DNA from 4 places in the Bradyrhizobium sp. USDA 4541 genome. Region 3 is predicted to be linked to each of the others. Evidence: riboswitches for the same ligand, from Rfam matches in the RefSeq annotation. Region 3 holds a riboswitch; each other region holds the start of a gene.
What was found. Region 3 has a riboswitch for cobalamin ahead of J2R80_RS41325 (ribonucleoside-diphosphate reductase subunit alpha). Riboswitches for the same ligand answer to the same signal wherever they lie in the genome.
Positions count from the first base shown of each region.

Region 1: it holds a riboswitch for cobalamin, as region 3 does, so the genes downstream of both, J2R80_RS35520 (DUF1636 domain-containing protein) here and J2R80_RS41325 (ribonucleoside-diphosphate reductase subunit alpha) in region 3, are expected to answer to the same signal.
Region 2: it holds a riboswitch for cobalamin, as region 3 does, so the genes downstream of both, metE (5-methyltetrahydropteroyltriglutamate--homocysteine S-methyltransferase) here and J2R80_RS41325 (ribonucleoside-diphosphate reductase subunit alpha) in region 3, are expected to answer to the same signal.
Region 4: it holds a riboswitch for cobalamin, as region 3 does, so the genes downstream of both, J2R80_RS11335 (TonB-dependent receptor) here and J2R80_RS41325 (ribonucleoside-diphosphate reductase subunit alpha) in region 3, are expected to answer to the same signal.

Region 1 is NZ_JALJZF010000001.1:7,353,247-7,357,457, reverse strand. It holds gene cobD (threonine-phosphate decarboxylase CobD) at 1-35, shown strand, start outside; gene J2R80_RS35530 (cobyric acid synthase) at 217-1,665, opposite strand; gene cobO (cob(I)yrinic acid a,c-diamide adenosyltransferase) at 1,677-2,330, opposite strand; cobalamin riboswitch at 2,367-2,579, shown strand; gene J2R80_RS35520 (DUF1636 domain-containing protein) at 2,673-3,047, shown strand; gene cobW (cobalamin biosynthesis protein CobW) at 3,044-4,078, shown strand; gene cobN (cobaltochelatase subunit CobN) at 4,078-4,211, shown strand, end outside.
Region 2 is NZ_JALJZF010000001.1:8,361,607-8,365,817, reverse strand. It holds gene J2R80_RS40015 (nodulate formation efficiency C protein) at 1-156, opposite strand, end outside; cobalamin riboswitch at 1,389-1,591, shown strand; gene metE (5-methyltetrahydropteroyltriglutamate--homocysteine S-methyltransferase) at 1,689-4,034, shown strand.
Region 3 is NZ_JALJZF010000001.1:8,744,990-8,749,200, reverse strand. It holds gene J2R80_RS41330 (radical SAM/SPASM domain-containing protein) at 1-391, opposite strand, end outside; cobalamin riboswitch at 1,763-1,979, shown strand; gene J2R80_RS41325 (ribonucleoside-diphosphate reductase subunit alpha) at 2,075-4,012, shown strand; gene J2R80_RS41320 (ribonucleotide-diphosphate reductase subunit beta) at 4,042-4,211, shown strand, end outside.
Region 4 is NZ_JALJZF010000001.1:2,431,257-2,435,467, forward strand. It holds gene J2R80_RS11325 (GTP-binding protein) at 1-558, shown strand, start outside; gene J2R80_RS11330 (IS5 family transposase) at 688-1,524, opposite strand; cobalamin riboswitch at 1,722-1,918, shown strand; gene J2R80_RS11335 (TonB-dependent receptor) at 2,026-4,211, shown strand, end outside.

The DNA.
Region 1 (4,211 bases), 1.4 Mb from region 3:
AGTGGTCGCGCCTTTCCGCCGTGTTGTCGCGCTGATTGCGACGGCGCTGCGCTCCCTCTCCCCGTTCTTACGGGGAGAGGGCTGGGGTGAGGGGCCGCATCCGCATATTCGGCGACAGCTGCGGTTGCGGAGACTCCCCCTCACCCGGAACGCATCTAGCGATGCGTTCCGACCTCTCCCCGCACGCGGGGCGAGGTGAGAAGGAATCATCTCGCTTTAACGCGCCAGCGCGAGCAGGCCTTCGACATCGAGATGGGTCTCGATGTGCCCGGCGAGCGCGTCGAGCGCGCTCTCGACCCTGGCGCCGTAAGTCTGATCCGCCGCGGGGATGTCGAGCTGTGCAAGGAACGCCTTGCGAAATTCGTCCGAGGCGAACAGGCCGTGCAGATAGCTGCCGTGAACGCGCCCGTCTGCGGAGACCGCGCCCTCAGCCGTACCGTCGAGTGATGCAAAGGGCCGCGCGCGATCCGGCCCGTCGGTGCGCCCGATATGGATTTCATAGGCGCTGATCGGTTGGCTGGTCGCGGCATGCACCGCGCTGGAGCGCGTCAGCGTCTTCTGTTCGGTCATGGTGGTCGCGACATCGAGCAGCCCGAGCCCGCGCGTTTCGCCGGCAGGACCTTCGATCCCATCGGGGTCGGCGACGCTGTGTCCAAGCATCTGGTATCCGCCGCACAGGCCGAGGACATGGCCGCCGCGGCGATGATGCGCGAGGAGGTCGATGTCCCAGCCTTGCGCGCGCAGGAAGGCGAGATCGCCGCGGGTCGATTTCGAGCCGGGCAGGATGACGAGCTTCGCATCACCCGGGATGGCTTCGCCCGGACGTACCATCACGAGATCGACGCCGGGCTCGAGCTTCAGCGGATCGAGGTCGTCGAAATTGGCAATCCGCGACAGCGCAAGGAACGCGATCTTGCACTGGCCGGGCTTGCGCGCCTCGCCGAGCCCGAGCGCATCTTCGGCCGGAAGCTCGCCGGCGCGGACGAACCAGGGCAGCACGCCAAATCCGCGCCAGGTGGTGCGCTCTTCGATCAAGCGATAGCCGTCATCGAACAGCGACGGATCGCCGCGGAATTTGTTGATGACGAAGCCCTGGATCATCGCCGCATCGTCAGGGTCGATCACCGTCTTGATGCCGACGAGCTGCGCGATCACGCCGCCGCGGTCGATGTCGCCGACCAGCACCACAGGCACGTCGGCTTTGCGCGCAAAACCCATATTGGCGATATCGGACTTGCGTAAGTTAACCTCGGCGGGACTGCCGGCGCCCTCGACCAGCACCAGATCGGCGCGCTGCTTCAGGCGCGCAAAACTCTCCAGCACCGCGCCCATCAGCGATGGTTTCATGCCGGCATATTCGCGCGCGCGTGCGGTGGCGATCCGTTTGCCGTGCACGATGACCTGGGCGCCGACATCGGTCTCGGGCTTCAGCAGCACCGGGTTCATGTCGGTGTGCGGCTCGACGCCGGCGGCGAGCGCCTGCAACGCCTGTGCGCGGCCGATCTCGCCGCCATCGACGGTCACGGCGGCGTTGTTCGACATGTTCTGCGGCTTGAACGGCAGCACGCGCAGGCCGCGCCGTCTCGCGGCGCGGGCGAGGCCGGCGACGATGAGCGATTTGCCCACGTCCGAGCCGGCTCCCTGGATCATCAATGCGCGCGCCATCGTGACGCCCGTCAGAACTCGACGCCCGGCTGGGCCTTGATGCCGGAGCGGAACGGATGCTTTACCAGCGTCATCTCGGTGACGAGATCGGCAATCTCGATTAGCTCCTCCTTGGCGTTGCGCCCGGTGAGCACGACATGGGTCATCGGCGGCTTCGACGTGGTCAGGAAGTCGACGACATCGGCGATCGCGAGGTAGTCGTAGCGTAGCGCGATGTTGATCTCGTCGAGCACGACCATGCGCAGGCTCGGGTCTGCGATCAGCTGCTTGGCCTTTTCCCAGCCGGCTTGCGCTGCCGCGATGTCGCGGGCGCGATCCTGCGTCTCCCAGGTAAAGCCTTCGCCCATGGCGTGAAATTGACAGAGATCGCCGAAATGCCCGGTGAGCAGGCGGCGCTCGCCGGTATCCCAGGCGCCCTTGATGAACTGCACCACGGCGCAGGGAAAGCCGTGCGCCACACAGCGCACGATCATGCCGAACGCGGAGGACGATTTTCCTTTGCCGGCGCCGGTATGAACGATGATCAGGCCCTTTTCACCGCTCTTGGTCGCCATGATGCGGTCGCGGGCGGCCTTCTTTTTCGCCATCTTGTCCGCGTGGCGCGCATCCGGCGAAAGATCGGTGCCGAGGGCGCCGTCTTCAGCGTCCTTTCCATCAGAAGTCATCACATTCCTTCGGCTTGACAAGTGCGAGGCTTGGACGAATGGTGGTCCTGCGTTGGTTCCTGTCCTACGACAGGCGAAGAGGGAATGCGATAGGGCTCCGCTAAATCGGGCCCGAAGCGCAGCCGCCCCCGCGACCGTGACCGGAGAGATGCCCAAGCCACTGATTCCATACGGAGTCGGGAAGGTGGGCATCGAAGGGTAAAACCTGCTCCGCAAGCCGGGAGACCTGCCAACGCAGCATGTTGTGAAACCGGCGGACGGGGTGTTCCGCGACGGGGAACGAACCTGTCCAAAATCGGTTCGTGTGCCTCATCGCTTCCCGCTGTCAATCCAGGAAGGGCGATGAGCGTTACACTTCATGTCTGCATCACCTGCCGCGCCGGCCAGACGCCGGCGGAAGGTGAGCTCGCGCCCGGTGCACGCCTGCATGCCGCGCTTGTCGAGGCCGGCGTGCCTGATGACGTCAATCTGGTTCCCGTCGCATGCCTGTCGGCCTGCAGCCAGGGTTGCTCGGTCGCGCTCAGCGCGCCGGGGCGCTGGTCCTATGTCTACGGCCGACTGTCCGCTGATAATGCCGCGGATGTGATCGCCGGTGCCTCCGCCTATGCGGCGGCGCCCGACGGCATCGTGCCGTGGCGCAGCCGTCCGGAAATCTTCCGCAAGCAATCGCTCGCCCGCATTCCACCTCTTCCCGTCGTGCCGGAGGCCGCAGAATGACCACACTCGCCAAAATTCCGGTCACCGTCGTGACCGGCTTTCTCGGCTCCGGCAAGACGACACTGATCCAGCATCTGATCCGCAATGCCAACGGCAAGAAGCTCGCGGTGCTGGTCAACGAATTCGGCAGCGAAGGCGTCGACGGCGACATCCTGAAGTCGTGCGCCGACGCCAATTGTCCGGCCGAGAACATCGTCGAACTCGCCAATGGCTGTATCTGCTGCACCGTCGCCGACGATTTCATCCCGGCGATGGAGCAGTTGCTGGCGCGGAACGTGAAGCCCGATCACATCGTGATCGAAACTTCCGGGCTCGCGCTGCCGAAGCCGCTGCTGAAAGCGTTCGACTGGCCGGAGATCCGTTCGCGGATCACGGTCGACGGCGTGATCGCGCTCGCCGACGCCGAGGCCGTCGCCGCCGGCCGTTTTGCGCCTGATCCGGCCGCGGTGGATGCGCAGCGTGCGGCGGACGACAATCTCGACCACGAGACGCCGCTGTCGGAAGTGTTCGAGGACCAGATCGCATGTGCCGATATCGTGCTGCTGACCAAGGCGGACCTCGCGGGGGCGGAGGGGATCAAGGCAGCGAAAGAGGTGATCGCGGCCGAGATGCCGCGCGAGGTGCCGATGTTGCCCGTCGTCGACGGCACGATCGACGCGCGCGTGATCCTCGGGCTCGGGGCGGCGGCGGAAAGCGATCTCGCGGCGCGGCCGTCGCATCACGATGGCGAGGAGGAACACGAGCACGACGATTTCAATTCCGTCGTGATCGATCTTCCGGAAGTTTCGGATGTCGACGCGCTGGTCGCCTCGATCAAGGGGCTGGCGCGCGAGCAGAACGTGCTGCGCGCCAAGGGCTACATCGCGGTCGAAGGCAAGCCGATGCGGCTGTTGGTGCAATCGGTCGGCGAGCGGGTGCGGCATCAGTTCGACATGCCCTGGGGCGCCCGGGCGCGGCAGTCGAAGCTCGTCGTGATCGGCGAACATGCCGACATCGATGAAGCCGCGATCAGGGCACGGCTTGGTGTCTGATGCACGTCGTCTTCCGCGAGAGCCGCGGCCTTGAGGAGACCGCGACGCCAAGGGACCTCGGCCAGGATCCGGCCGATCTCGTGGTGTTGTCGTTTTCCGACAGCGATCTTGCTGCCTTCGCGGCCGGCTGGCG
Region 2 (4,211 bases), 380 kb from region 3:
GATTGTCTCACCGTCTTGCGTTCGCCAGTTTGACTTGACTCGTTCGACGAGCGCGCTTTCGCCGGCTCGCGCCGCGTTGCCCGTCGCAACCAGCCCAGCAAGGAAAATCAGCGATTGACAGAGACAGAGCAAGCCTCTTGCAGACATTCTCTTCATAACGGCCGAACCATCGGTTTTTCATCCACACGTCAAAGCGGGCAGCCTTCAATGCTATCCTCGATTGGAAGAAGTTAGCGGCAACGTGACACGGGCGCCTGCCGATGTCCCGCGCGAGCAGGCGCTGTCCCCTCGATGTCACGCGCCGCTAACTTCAGTGGGCCAGCCACAACCTCAATTTGCTGTGCTGGACCTGCCCAAGAGGAGAAGCCTGGGCACCCTTGAGCTTGCATCCTTCGTGCCAGGAAATAGCCGGCAAATCGCGCCGGATTTGTGCAGTATTTGTCCGCTTTCCGACCTGCATTCGTTTCTATGTTTCCATTCCGCCGATCCGCGTAGGCCGGTTCAGCTTTTGTCGCACAGATCTTCGAGGCGCAGGCGAAGGCCGCTGCCGATTTACGGATGAGAAATCGGGAGGCACCTTTGAAAGCTGTTGGACCGTCCGGTCCGGTGTGCTCACCCGAACGCCCTGCGATCTCTATCAGCCGATCTCTATCGGCTCGTAATTGACGATAAGCAAAAGTCGCTCGTCACCGCCGGGCGCGCGGAATCGTTCGGAAGCGCGTCGTCAGGCAGGCAAATGATATGGCGCGCGCGTTTCTGCCTACGCGCACGATGGTTCGATCTTGTCAATCGTCCAGCGGCCTCGGCTACGCATTCATGGTCGGATGAGCCGCTGTTTCCAGTCGCGGCGGCCGGCAAGCGAGAAACGATCAAGTCGCGCTAATTTCCTCTCGCGTTGCTCAACATTCTCGAGAGCATCTGTCTGTCGGGTTGATTCATGAACGCTTTCACCAATCACCCGAATAGGCCGATCGCAAAGACGGTGACAGCAAAGACGCCGACCGCGCTCCAAACAGCCATTTTCTTCATTGCGGGCCTCCCAGCGTTCGTTGAGGCGAATCGATGTGCGTGCCCGAGTATTATCGGCATCGGAGGCCGCAAGTCGCCTACCAGTATTGGTTGGCTCGTAGATCAACATGCGCGCCGGGTATGCTGATGAAGCTTGTGCAGCTGTTTTGCCCCTGGCGGCGGTTCTTGGCTGTCGAGAGCCAGGACGCCGGCACGCTGGAAGCGCCGCGACTTGCGCCTTCGACAATTCTTTCGGCACATATATTGGAGAGAGCTTCCAGTCGTGGTCAACTTTCGACGTTAAATGGCCATTTGAGTCACCGATGGCAGCATTGACGTGAGAGAGTCATCTGAGAGGTTGACGGAAGAGGTCTGTTGCCGATAATTCAAATCGTAGAGGTTCTCCGGTCCTGCTGGATCCGGAGCTAAGAGGGAAGCCGGTGAACAGGCCGGCGCTGCCCCCGCAACTGTAAGCGGCGAGCCGCTGTCCAACAATGTCACTGAAGCCGGTGCGGCTTCGGGAAGGCCGGACAGCGGCGATGACCCGCGAGCCAGGAGACCTGCCTCGACCAATATACGTCCACGGGCGGGGTGTCCCGGTGGTGCGCCAAGCAGCCGCCGCTCGGGCGATCCTGCTTGCGTCCGCCATGGCCTTTGCCCCCAACTACGGGGTTAGCGCTATGTCTCTTCTCTCCCTTCCGGTTGCTACGCTTGGAACGCCTCGGATCGGTCCGAGGCGCGAGCTCAAACGCGCGCTCGAAAGTTACTGGGCCGGCGCAATCAGCGAACAGCAATTGCTCGAGGACGCAGCTGGCCTGCGTGCTGCGAACTGGGCTCGCCAAAGATCCCTCGGTGTCACCGTCATTCCGTCCAACGATTTCTCGTTGTACGACCAGGTGCTCGACACCTCCGTCATGGTTGGTGCCATCCCGGAAATCTACGCCTCGAAAACCGAACCGGTTTCACTCAAGACGTACTTCGAGATGGCCCGCGGTTCACAGTGGGACCGCCAGACTGCGAGTTGCAGCCACGGATCGGGCGGATATGGCGCGCCCGCACAGGAGATGACCAAGTGGTTCGACACCAACTACCACTACATGGTCCCTGAATTTCATCGGGGACAGACGTTCCGGCTGTCCTCTCGCAAGCCTGTCGAGGAGTACGAGGAAGCCAAGGCCCTTGGGTTCCAGACCCGCCCTGTCCTGATCGGGCCGGTCACATTCTTGAAGCTTGGCAAGAGTGCGGATCCTGCGTTCCGGCCCCTGTCGCTCCTGGATGACCTGATACCGGTCTATGTCGAGGTTCTGCAAGAACTGGCCAAACGGGGAGCAGACTGGGTTCAATGCGACGAGCCCTGCCTGGCCCTTGATTTGGATGAGGATTCGCGAAAATCTTTGCTGCACGCCTATGACCGGCTCACCACGGAGGCCCCTGACGTCAAGATCATGGTCGCCAGCTATTTTGGCGATCTCGGCGACAATCTGGATACGGCGTTGAACATGCCCGTTGCCGGACTGCATGCGGATCTAGTTCGCGCGCCGAAGCTGTTGGAGCGGATTATAGCTGCCCGCCGACGCGATCTCATCATGTCGCTTGGTGTCATCGACGGACGAAATGTGTGGCGGTCGGATCTGTCGGTACTCCGCCAGCAGCTGGAGCCCGCCGTTGCGAAGCTAGACAGGCACCGTGTCCAGATCGCTCCATCCTGCTCGCTGCTTCATGTGCCGGTCGATGTTGAACTCGAGATCGGGCTCGCTTCCGATGTCAAGAGCTGGCTTGCTTTCTCGGTTCAGAAGATGCGTGAGCTTGCGATCCTGGCGCAAGCGCTCGCAGGTGACCAGAACGTTGCGGAAGCTGTTGCGGAATCGCAACGTGCCGCGACCGCCCGCCGAACTTCGCCGAAGATTCGTGATGCCAATCTCGCTGTGCGGATGAAAGCTATCGACCAAACCATGCGCCGGCGCGCCAGCCCATTTGTCCGTCGTGCCGAGATCCAACGCAAGCGCTTCGCACTACCGGCTTTTCCTACCACGACGATCGGATCGTTCCCGCAGACTATAGAGGTCCGTAATGCCCGTGCGGCACACGCGCGAGGCGCGATCAGCGACGAGCAATATGACAAATTCCTCAAGGAGGAGACTGCGCGCGCTATACGCTGGCAAGAGGACATCGGTCTGGACGTCCTCGTACATGGCGAGTTTGAGCGCAATGATATGGTGCAGTACTTCGGCGAGCAACTCGCCGGCTTCGCATTTACCAGGAATGGTTGGGTGCAATCCTATGGCTCGCGCTGTGTCAGGCCACCGATCCTATTCGGAGATGTTTTGCGGCCAAAGCCGATCACCGTCGACTGGTGGCGCTACGCGCAGTCACTGACCGGCAAGCCGGTGAAGGCAATGTTGACCGGACCGGTAACGATCTTGAACTGGTCGTTTGTTCGCGATGATATTCCAAGAGGCGAGGTCTGCCGCCAGATTGCGCTCGCGATCCGAGACGAAGTGCGCGATCTCGAGACAGCCGGGGCGACCATGATTCAGATCGACGAAGCTGCACTCCGCGAAGGATTACCCTTGCGTCGATCGGAGTGGGCGGCCTATCTTGAGTGGGCCGGGGATAGCTTCCGCATCTGCTCATCGGGCGTTGCTGATCGAACGCAGATTCATACGCATATGTGCTACTCGGAGTTCAATGACATCATCGATGCGATTGCTGCAATGGACGCGGATGTCATCTCGATCGAAACGTCGCGCTCGAAGATGGAGCTGCTCGACGCGTTCAGGAACTACAAATATCCCAATCAAATCGGGCCGGGCGTATATGACATCCACTCTCCCCGCATTCCCGAGGCAGGGGAAATGAAGGAGCTGATCGCATTGGCTCGGCAGCGGTTGCAGGATTCGCAGCTCTGGGTAAATCCGGACTGTGGTCTGAAGACGCGCAAATGGGAGGAGGTTCGCCCGGCGCTGGTCAACATGGTCGCCGCCGCCCGCGAACTGCGCGCAGCATCTGATCGGCCAAGCCACTGATCCTGCACTTGGCTCTCTCTCTCTCTCTCTCTCTCTCTCTCTCTCTCTCCTTGCGGAAGCTGATCCGCTTCTATTCACCTGCGCTCTCGATCGTCTGGACGGAGCTTTGGATGAGCATAAAAAAGCCCGGCCGCGTTAGCAGACCGGGCGAAAGTCAAGTCTGAGAGGAAGCGACGC
Region 3 (4,211 bases):
CGGGAACGTGCACGACGAAAGTCTTGAACCGGAGCATTTGCAGGCGTCGAACGTCAGTCCCGTTCATTCCAACAAGGGTCGTGAAGATCCGGACGTCGTGGCCGCGTGCGTAAGCATGCTCAACCATCGTGCTGCAATGCGGATGCAACCAGGGTTCCGAATATCCGGAAAAACTAATGCCAGTAGCTGTCGGTACGCGTGAGAGACATTGCTTGAAATCCTGAACACCCAGATGCTTGGCTTGGGATACGGGCCTTTGGCGATCTGCAAACTTGTCCTGGGAGCAATAAGAACATCTGACGATGCAGCCGGTGGTCGTGGTTATCTCCAATACCCGATGGCCGGGCTCAACCACACGCAACTCTTGTAAGACCCTAGGGTATGCCGTCATGTATCTGGTCCTTTCAGGTGCCGGAGCAGGCAATTGCCGCAGATCGAGCGCAGCTAACGCGGCGTCGCGCCTTGCCTGAAACGATCGCAACCGGAGTTTGGACGTTGGGCGAGATGCCTTGAATGAAGCCCGTGCTTTGCCACGCTGGTTTCGACAACAGGGTACAGGAGGACCAGTCCGGCGCTCCTCTCTCTGGGTGTCGATTGCCGCCTACCACCATGTCTGCGCCTAGCATCCTCCTTTCCTCCAGAAACACGTCAGCTCGACAGCTCTTGATGTTGTCGAGGAGAGCCGCAAATAGGGCTCCGGGAGGTGCTCGATCCTGAGGACCACATCATCTCCGTGTCGCCGGACCGAGCAGTCAATCGCCGACATGGGACCGCCCAGAGGCGACATACGTTGTTCCGATCGCGTCCGAAATGCCAAGCTTGTTTGCCAAACAGTCGTGGCTTGCGCCGAATCCTGCAACATGACGTCGGGTACGATTCAAGCGCGTCGGGCGTGATCCAGCACGGCCCTGGAGGCTTTCGCGTGTTGCGAAGATTGCTCTGGGGCGCGATGAGAGGCGCGACGATCCGGAAATCCTGATGGACGCGGCCGAGTAGGACCAACCTGGCTTCTTTGGGCACCGAACAGTAGGCGAAGCCTTTATCGGCAGATCGCGAGAATGGGCCAGACAATTGGTTCGCTACAAACATGCACCGGGCACGTGCCGAATTGATCAGAAGGGCGGCGACCTAGATGCGCCGCGACCAAATCGATCTGCTATGCGCGCCGAACAGCAGCTATACTAGCTAGAAAGATATTGACAAGGCGATCTCGGTGGGACGCGCCGCCGCGGACTTGCTCCTTCATTGTGAGACAAGGCTTGCGCCGACGGTAAATTCACGAAGGGAGCCGGTTTCGTCGCGCTTACAGCGGCTTAGCCGCTGCGAGCTCGATGAGCTTTCGTGTTCTTCAGGGCCGTCAGCCGTTCGAGCAGCGAGATCGCACGGGGAGCGTCGTGTGTCGAGGAGCTGACTGCGTCGGCTACGTCCATGATAGCTTTCCAGCGCCTTAGACACGATTTCATCTGGATCGTTGACGCTGATAGCTTCGAAGATCTTGAGCTGAAGATCCGCTCATACTCATCGGAACGGAAAAAAACGGTCTCAGAGCCTTTGGTAGGATCTACGTTCCAGATCAGCATAGACTGATGAATGGTCGGCCGGATTTCTGGATTGATTTGCCTGAACAGCCACAGGTGGACGTATATGGATAGCGGAACATACCGGTGCTCGGCGTCGGCCACTCCATTCATTGACTTCGCGGTGTCCTCTTCTGACTTGATGTACCCCAAACGAGACTTGACGAATCTCGGCAAGTGACGCCTAGATGTAGATCTGTCATGGTTCTTCCATCCTTTATCTTGTAGGACAGGAAGCTAAGAGGGAACCCGGTGCGCCGAACGGCTACTCCGGGGCTGCCCCCGCAACTGTAAGCGGTGAGCGGTTGTCATCATGGGCCACTGGCGCAGAAACGCGCCGGGAAGGTCGACAGCCGCAGCGACCCGCAAGCCAGGAGACCTGCCGCGACAGAACAAACGTCCTCGGGCGGGGTGCCCCGGTGGAGCGCTTGCACTGAGGGACGTTTGTCTCCTGCAAGTCGTCCGTGGCCCCGGCTCCAAACATCGCGGGGTTGCCGATGTCGCCGTCTTTTGATTTCGATCAGCAGGGTCATCTCGTTACACCATCCAGTGTGCGGGCAGCGCAAGCACAGGCAGCGCTTGCCCCGCTTCAGCGGTCTGTTGCGCCGCCTCCATCGCTGGCCCCGCTGCCGCGTCCCCTCGCGCCAGCTCCAAAGCCGTCCGACCTTGCACTTGATCGATCGCGCGACAGCCTCCTGACATCGTTCGGCAAGCTGACATTGACCGACCGTTATCTGCTCGCGGGCGAAGGCGTCCAGGACATGTTTGCGCGGGTATCGTGCGCGTTTGCGGACGATGTTGCACATGCTCAGCGTCTATATGATGCAATGTCCCGACTGTGGTTCATGCCGGCGACGCCGGTGCTCTCGAATGGCGGCAGCTTGCGTGGTCTACCCATTTCATGCTTCCTCAATTCGGTCTCGGATTCGCTCGAAGGTATTGTCGGCGCCTGGAACGAGAACGTCTGGCTTGCCTCCAACGGCGGCGGCATCGGTACCTACTGGGGGAATGTTCGCTCGATCGGCGAGAAGGTTAAGGGCGGTGTCACCTCGGGCATCATCCCGTTTATCCACGTCATGGACGGCCTGACGCTGGCGATCAGTCAAGGCTCGTTGCGGCGCGGCTCGGCGGCAGTCTATCTCGATGTCCAACATCCCGAGATAGAGGAGTTCCTTGAGATCCGGAAGGCGTCCGGCGACTTCAATCGTAAGAGCCTCAACCTGCATCACGGCATCAACGTTACTGACGAATTTATGCATGCCGTGCGAGCCGGGACAGCGTTCGCGCTTCGCAGTCCAAAGACCAGCGAAATGGTTCGCGAGATCGACGCTCGCCAGCTGTGGCAACGTATCCTCGAGAACCGGCTGCAGACCGGCGAGCCTTATCTCTTGTTCATCGACACCGTGAACCGCGCCCTTCCCAAGCACCAGCGCGACCTCGGCCTCAAGGTCTCGACCTCCAATTTGTGCAGCGAAATTACCCTGCCGACCGGCATCGATCATCGCGACGAGGAGCGCACCGCGGTGTGCTGTCTCTCATCGCTCAATCTCGAGACATGGGACCGGTGGAGCGAGGAGCCGGGCTTCATCGAAGACATCATGCGTTTCCTTGACAACGTGCTCACCCACTTCATCACGGTGGCGCCGGAGGGCATGAGGCGTGCCCGCTATGCTGCCCTACGCGAGCGCTCCGTCGGCCTAGGCGTCATGGGCTTCCACTCGTTCCTTCAGGCCAAGGGCATTCCGATGGAGAGCGTCCTGGCCAAGTCGTTCAATCTGAACATGTTCCGGAAAATCCGGCGGGATGCCGACGCGGCGTCGGTGACGCTCGCTCGCGAGCGCGGCCCTTGCCCGGATGCGCTGGAACGCGGCGTGATGGCGCGATTCAGCCATAAGATCGCAATTGCGCCGACCGCCTCGATCAGCATTATCTGCGGCGGCACGAGCGCTTGCATCGAGCCAGTCCCGGCCAACATTTACACCCATAAGACATTGTCTGGCGCCATCTCGGTGCGCAATCCGCATCTCGCCAGGGTACTCACGGCCAAGGGCGCCAACACCCCGGCGATATGGCAGTCGATCATAGCGCACGAGGGATCGGTCGCTCATCTCGACATCCTCTCGGAGCACGAGAAAGCGATCTTTCGCACCGCTTTCGAGATTGACCAGCGCTGGATCATCGAGCTCGCCGCCGACCGCGCGCCGTTCATCTGCCAGAGTCAATCGATCAACCTCTATCTGGCGGCCGACGTCGATAAGTGGGATCTCCATATGCTGCATTGGACGGCATGGGAGCGCGGATTGAAAAGCCTCTATTACTGCCGTTCGAAGTCGATCTCGCGCGCAGCGTTCGCCGGCAAAATCAGCGGCCGTGACGAGGCGGAACGACCGCAGCCGCAGCGCACCGACTATGAGGAGTGCCTTGCATGTCAGTGATTGACCTCTCGGCTGTCGATCCGCGCACGTTGATCGGCAAGGGACGGGTCGGCCTCCTGGACTCGACCGGAAGCTATGACGTTGATCGCTATGGCTGGGCTTACGAGTTCTGGAAGCGTCAGCAGCAGACCCATTGGATGGGCGAGGAGGTTCCGCTCGGCTCCGACCTCAAGGATTGGGCGTCGGATCGTGTCACTGC
Region 4 (4,211 bases), 6.3 Mb from region 3:
GACGCGACGCAGCCTGCGGCGATGCTGAACGATGCGCTGCTGCGCTCGCAGCTCCGGGCGGCGGATGTGGTGGCGCTGAGCAAGGTCGATCTGACTGACGCCGCTGCGTGCGCCGCGATCCGCGACGCCGTGCGCGCGGTGCGTCCGGCGGCCGTGGTGGTGGATGCCTTGCATGGCGAGGTGCCGGCCGCGCTGCTGTTCCCGGCGGACCTCGATCATGTGCCGGCTCCGCGCGAGACCGCGCCGCGACGGCCGGCGTCCGATCGCTTCGAGACGCTGAGCTGGACCTCGGAGTGGCCCGTCGTGCTGCCGCGCTTGCAGCAGGCGATCGGCAGACTGGCGCCGAAGCTGGCGCGGGCGAAGGGATTGTTCGAGACGGTGGAGCAGCCCGGGCGGCTGACCGTGTTTCAACTCGCCGGCGGCCGCGCGACCTTGGCTGCGGGCGGCGTGCCGTCGCCCGGCGTGCCGCGCACGCGCATCGTGTTCATCGCCGAGATGGGTGCGCTGTCGCGCGCGGAGATTGATGAGGTGATGCAGGGATGCGTCGAGGCTCAGTGACGCGAACCTACGTTTCCCGTCATACTGAGGTGCGAGGGAAGCAGCGTCTCGAAGGATGAATCGGCCACCAGCCGGGCCGTGCATCCTTCGAGACGCGCGTGCCGCGCTCCTCAGAGTCTGACTCATAAATCACCCAACCTTAGCTGCAGCCGCGAGTCTGCGGGTCAGGAGCCTGATGTGTGCAATCAGCAGCCAGGCAGCTTCGGTTGCCACCGTCGCCTCGAAGTCCTTGGCGAGGCGGCGGCATCTGCCGAACCAAGCGAATGTGCGTTCAACCACCCACCGCCTCGGCAGAAGCTGGAAGCCTTTGACGCCTTGGGGCCGCTCGACGATCTCGACAGTCCATGGACCGCAGTCTGAGAGCGCGTCGAGGAGTTGATTTCCGCGGTAGATCCGGTCGGCAAAGACGTGGCGCAGCCGGGGGAAGTTCATCCGCACGTTCTTCAGCAGCGGTACGGCGCCATGGCAGTCCTGAACGTTGGCCGGATGAACATGAACCCCGAGGAGGAGGCCATTGGTATCCGTCACGATGTGCCGCTTGCGGCCGTAGATGCGCTTGCCTGCATCGTAGCCGCGCGGTCCGCCAGCTTGCGTGGTTGGCGCACTTTGACTGTCGATCACGGCTGCCGTCGGCTTCGGTGTCCGTCCAAGCTTTTTTCGCGCCCGGCGGACAAGCACGCTGACAATCCTCTGCCACCGGCCTGTATCCCGCCATCTATAAAAATAGCCCTGCACCGTCGAATAGGGCGGGAACTCCTGCGGCAACGCCCGCCACTGGCAGCCGGTCGAAACGATATAGAGGATCGCTTCGATCACACGACGCAGCTCCGTCTTACGCGGCCGGCCGCGCCGGTTCGCTCGCGGCAACAGGCGTCTGATCACCGCCCACTCCGCATCGGTCATATCGCTTGCATAACGCAGATCGTCCCGCCGATATTGCTCCCGAGTGATCTTGGTCCAGGGCATCGTGCTCTCCCTCGAATCTTTGCAAATCCGATGGAATCACACCCCACTGAGATCACTCACCCATTTTTCAGTCAGGCTCTCAGGATGACGGGTTGCTTTTCGGCGTCAGCCCTCGACGTCGCTGTGTCATCGCCGCAGCATCACCCGCAAAGCAGGTCTGCGACAATCGCATCGAATTGACAGCTCTGCAGCCAGCACCTATCGTTTTTGCCGACGGTTCCCTTCGGGGATCAAAAGGGAATGCGGTGCGAGGGTAACCCCAATGCCGCAGCTGTCCCCGCAACTGTAAACGGCGAGCCTTTCGTCAATTTGCCACTGGGCCATCAGGCCCGGGAAGGCGTCGACAGGCGATGACCCGTGAGCCAGGAGACCTGCCGTCAGTCGTGGTCACACGCGAGCACATCGGGCGGGGGCGTCCTGGTGGGATCGGAGCACTGCCTTTTTTGGCAATGCGCCAGTCCACGTTCGCGGTGACGTGCCACGTTACCGCGAGTCCTTTTCATGTCTCCGTCCTCTCCCGTTGCGCGCAAATGGCGCCTCGGTCTTCTCTGCTCCCTGTCATCATTGTTGTTGCCGGTCGAAGGCTCGGCACAAACGCCGCCACCAACCAGACTCGATCCGATTGAGGTCGCGCCTTCCGCTGCGGCAAAGCCGAAGCCTGCGGCGCGCAGCCGTGACATGACCGCTGCGGCGCGGCCACGGCCGAGGCCTGCAACAGCCGGCAACGCCCCGCGCGTCGCGGCGTCGGGCGTACCGGGATCGGCATCGCCGACGCTCAATGCCACCACGCAGGGCGGCACCGGCAGTCGTCTCAACCTGACGCCGCTGCAGACGCCGGCAAGCGTCGAGATCATCACGGCGCAGACCATCGCCGAACGCGGCCAGCATAATGTGCTCGATGCCGTCACCCAGGATGCGGCCGGGTTCGTCGCAACGCCGGCACCCGGCAACGGCGGCCTGTCGTTCAGCACCCGCGGCTTTGCCGGCAGCAACTCGGTGATGACGCTGTATGACGGCACGCGCTTCTATATCGGTTCCGGCACGCTAACGTTCCCCTACGACACCTGGTCGACGCAACGCATCGAAGTGCTGCGCGGTCCGGCCTCGGTGCTGTACGGCGAAGGCGCGATCGGCGGCGTCATCAATGTGATCCCGAAGAAACCGCTCAATACGCCCACTAACGAGGCCGAGGTTTCGCTCGACAGCAACATGACGCGGCGGCTCTCGGTGGACAGCACCGGTCCGATCAATCCCAATGTGTCGTACCGCGTCAATGCCACAGGCAACATGTCGGACGGCTGGGTCGATCGCGACAAGACCTCGAACGCGATGGTCTCCGCTGCCGTGCGGGTGCAGGCGTCGGACAATCTCGCCTTCACGCTGTCGGAAGACTACGGCGACCGCAGCCCGTCGCGCTATTTCGGCACGCCGCTGATCAACGGCTCGATCCAGGACGCGCTGCGCTTCAAGAACTACAATGCAGCGGACAGCGCGATCCGCTATCAGGACAGCTGGACCCGGTTCAAGACCGAGTGGGACGTCGCCGACGGCATCAAGGTCAACAACACGCTGTATTACCTGACCAGCGAGCGGCACTGGCGCGACATCGAGAACTACACCTGGAATCCGAAGACCCAGCTGATCGATCGCACGAGCTATATCGAGATCTTCCACGACCAGAAGCAGCTCGGCAACCGGATGGATACGACCTTCAGCGGCCACGTGTTCGGCCTTGCGAACCAGGTCGTCGCCGGGTTCGACGTCAACCGGATCGACTTCACCCATACCAACAACTCGCCCTATGGCGGCGCGTCGTCGGTCAATCCTTATGTGTTCGATCCCGGATCGTTCTTCGCCACGACGACGGCGACCACGCGGGGCTTCAACGCGATCGTCAATCAATACGCGCTGTTCGCCGAGGATCGGCTCTCGCTGAACGATCAGTTGTCGCTGGTGACCGGGGTCAGGTATGATCGCCCCGAAGTGGACCGCACCGACTACAAGACGCCGGCAAACAGTTTTGAGACGACGCTATCGGGCACCAGCTGGCGCGCGGGCCTCGTTTACGAGCCGATCAAGAACCTCGCGTTCTATGGCCAGTACGCGGTCGGCGTCGATCCGGTCAGCAATCTGATCTCACTGTCGACCACGCAGAAGACATTCCAGCTTGCGACCGGCAAGCAGACCGAGATCGGGGTCAAGCAGTCGTTCTGGGGCGGCCGCGGCGAGTGGACGCTGGCTGCCTACGAGATCGTCAAGACCGGGCTCACGATTCCCGATCCCGGCAACCCTACCGGCGGCGTGGCATTGCAGATCGGCCAGCAATCATCCCGCGGGGTCGAAGGATCGATCGGGCTCGCGCTGAACGACGGCTGGCGCGTCGACGCCAATCTTGCGCTGTTGCGCGCCAGATACGACAACAACAGCCAGGTGGTCGGCGGCAAGATCGTCAGCTTCAACGGCAATGTCCCGGTCAACGTGCCGCAGCAGGTCTCGAATGTCTGGCTGACCTGGGATTTCGCGCCCAACTGGTCGGTCTATGGCGGCGTGCAGATCGTCGGTGCGATGTACTCCGATCTTGCCAACACTCAGCTGCGTCCGGGCTACAATGTGGTCAATGGCGGCGTCAGGTGGAAGCCGGATAACCGCACCACGGTCGCGTTCCGCGTCTACAACCTGTTCGACAA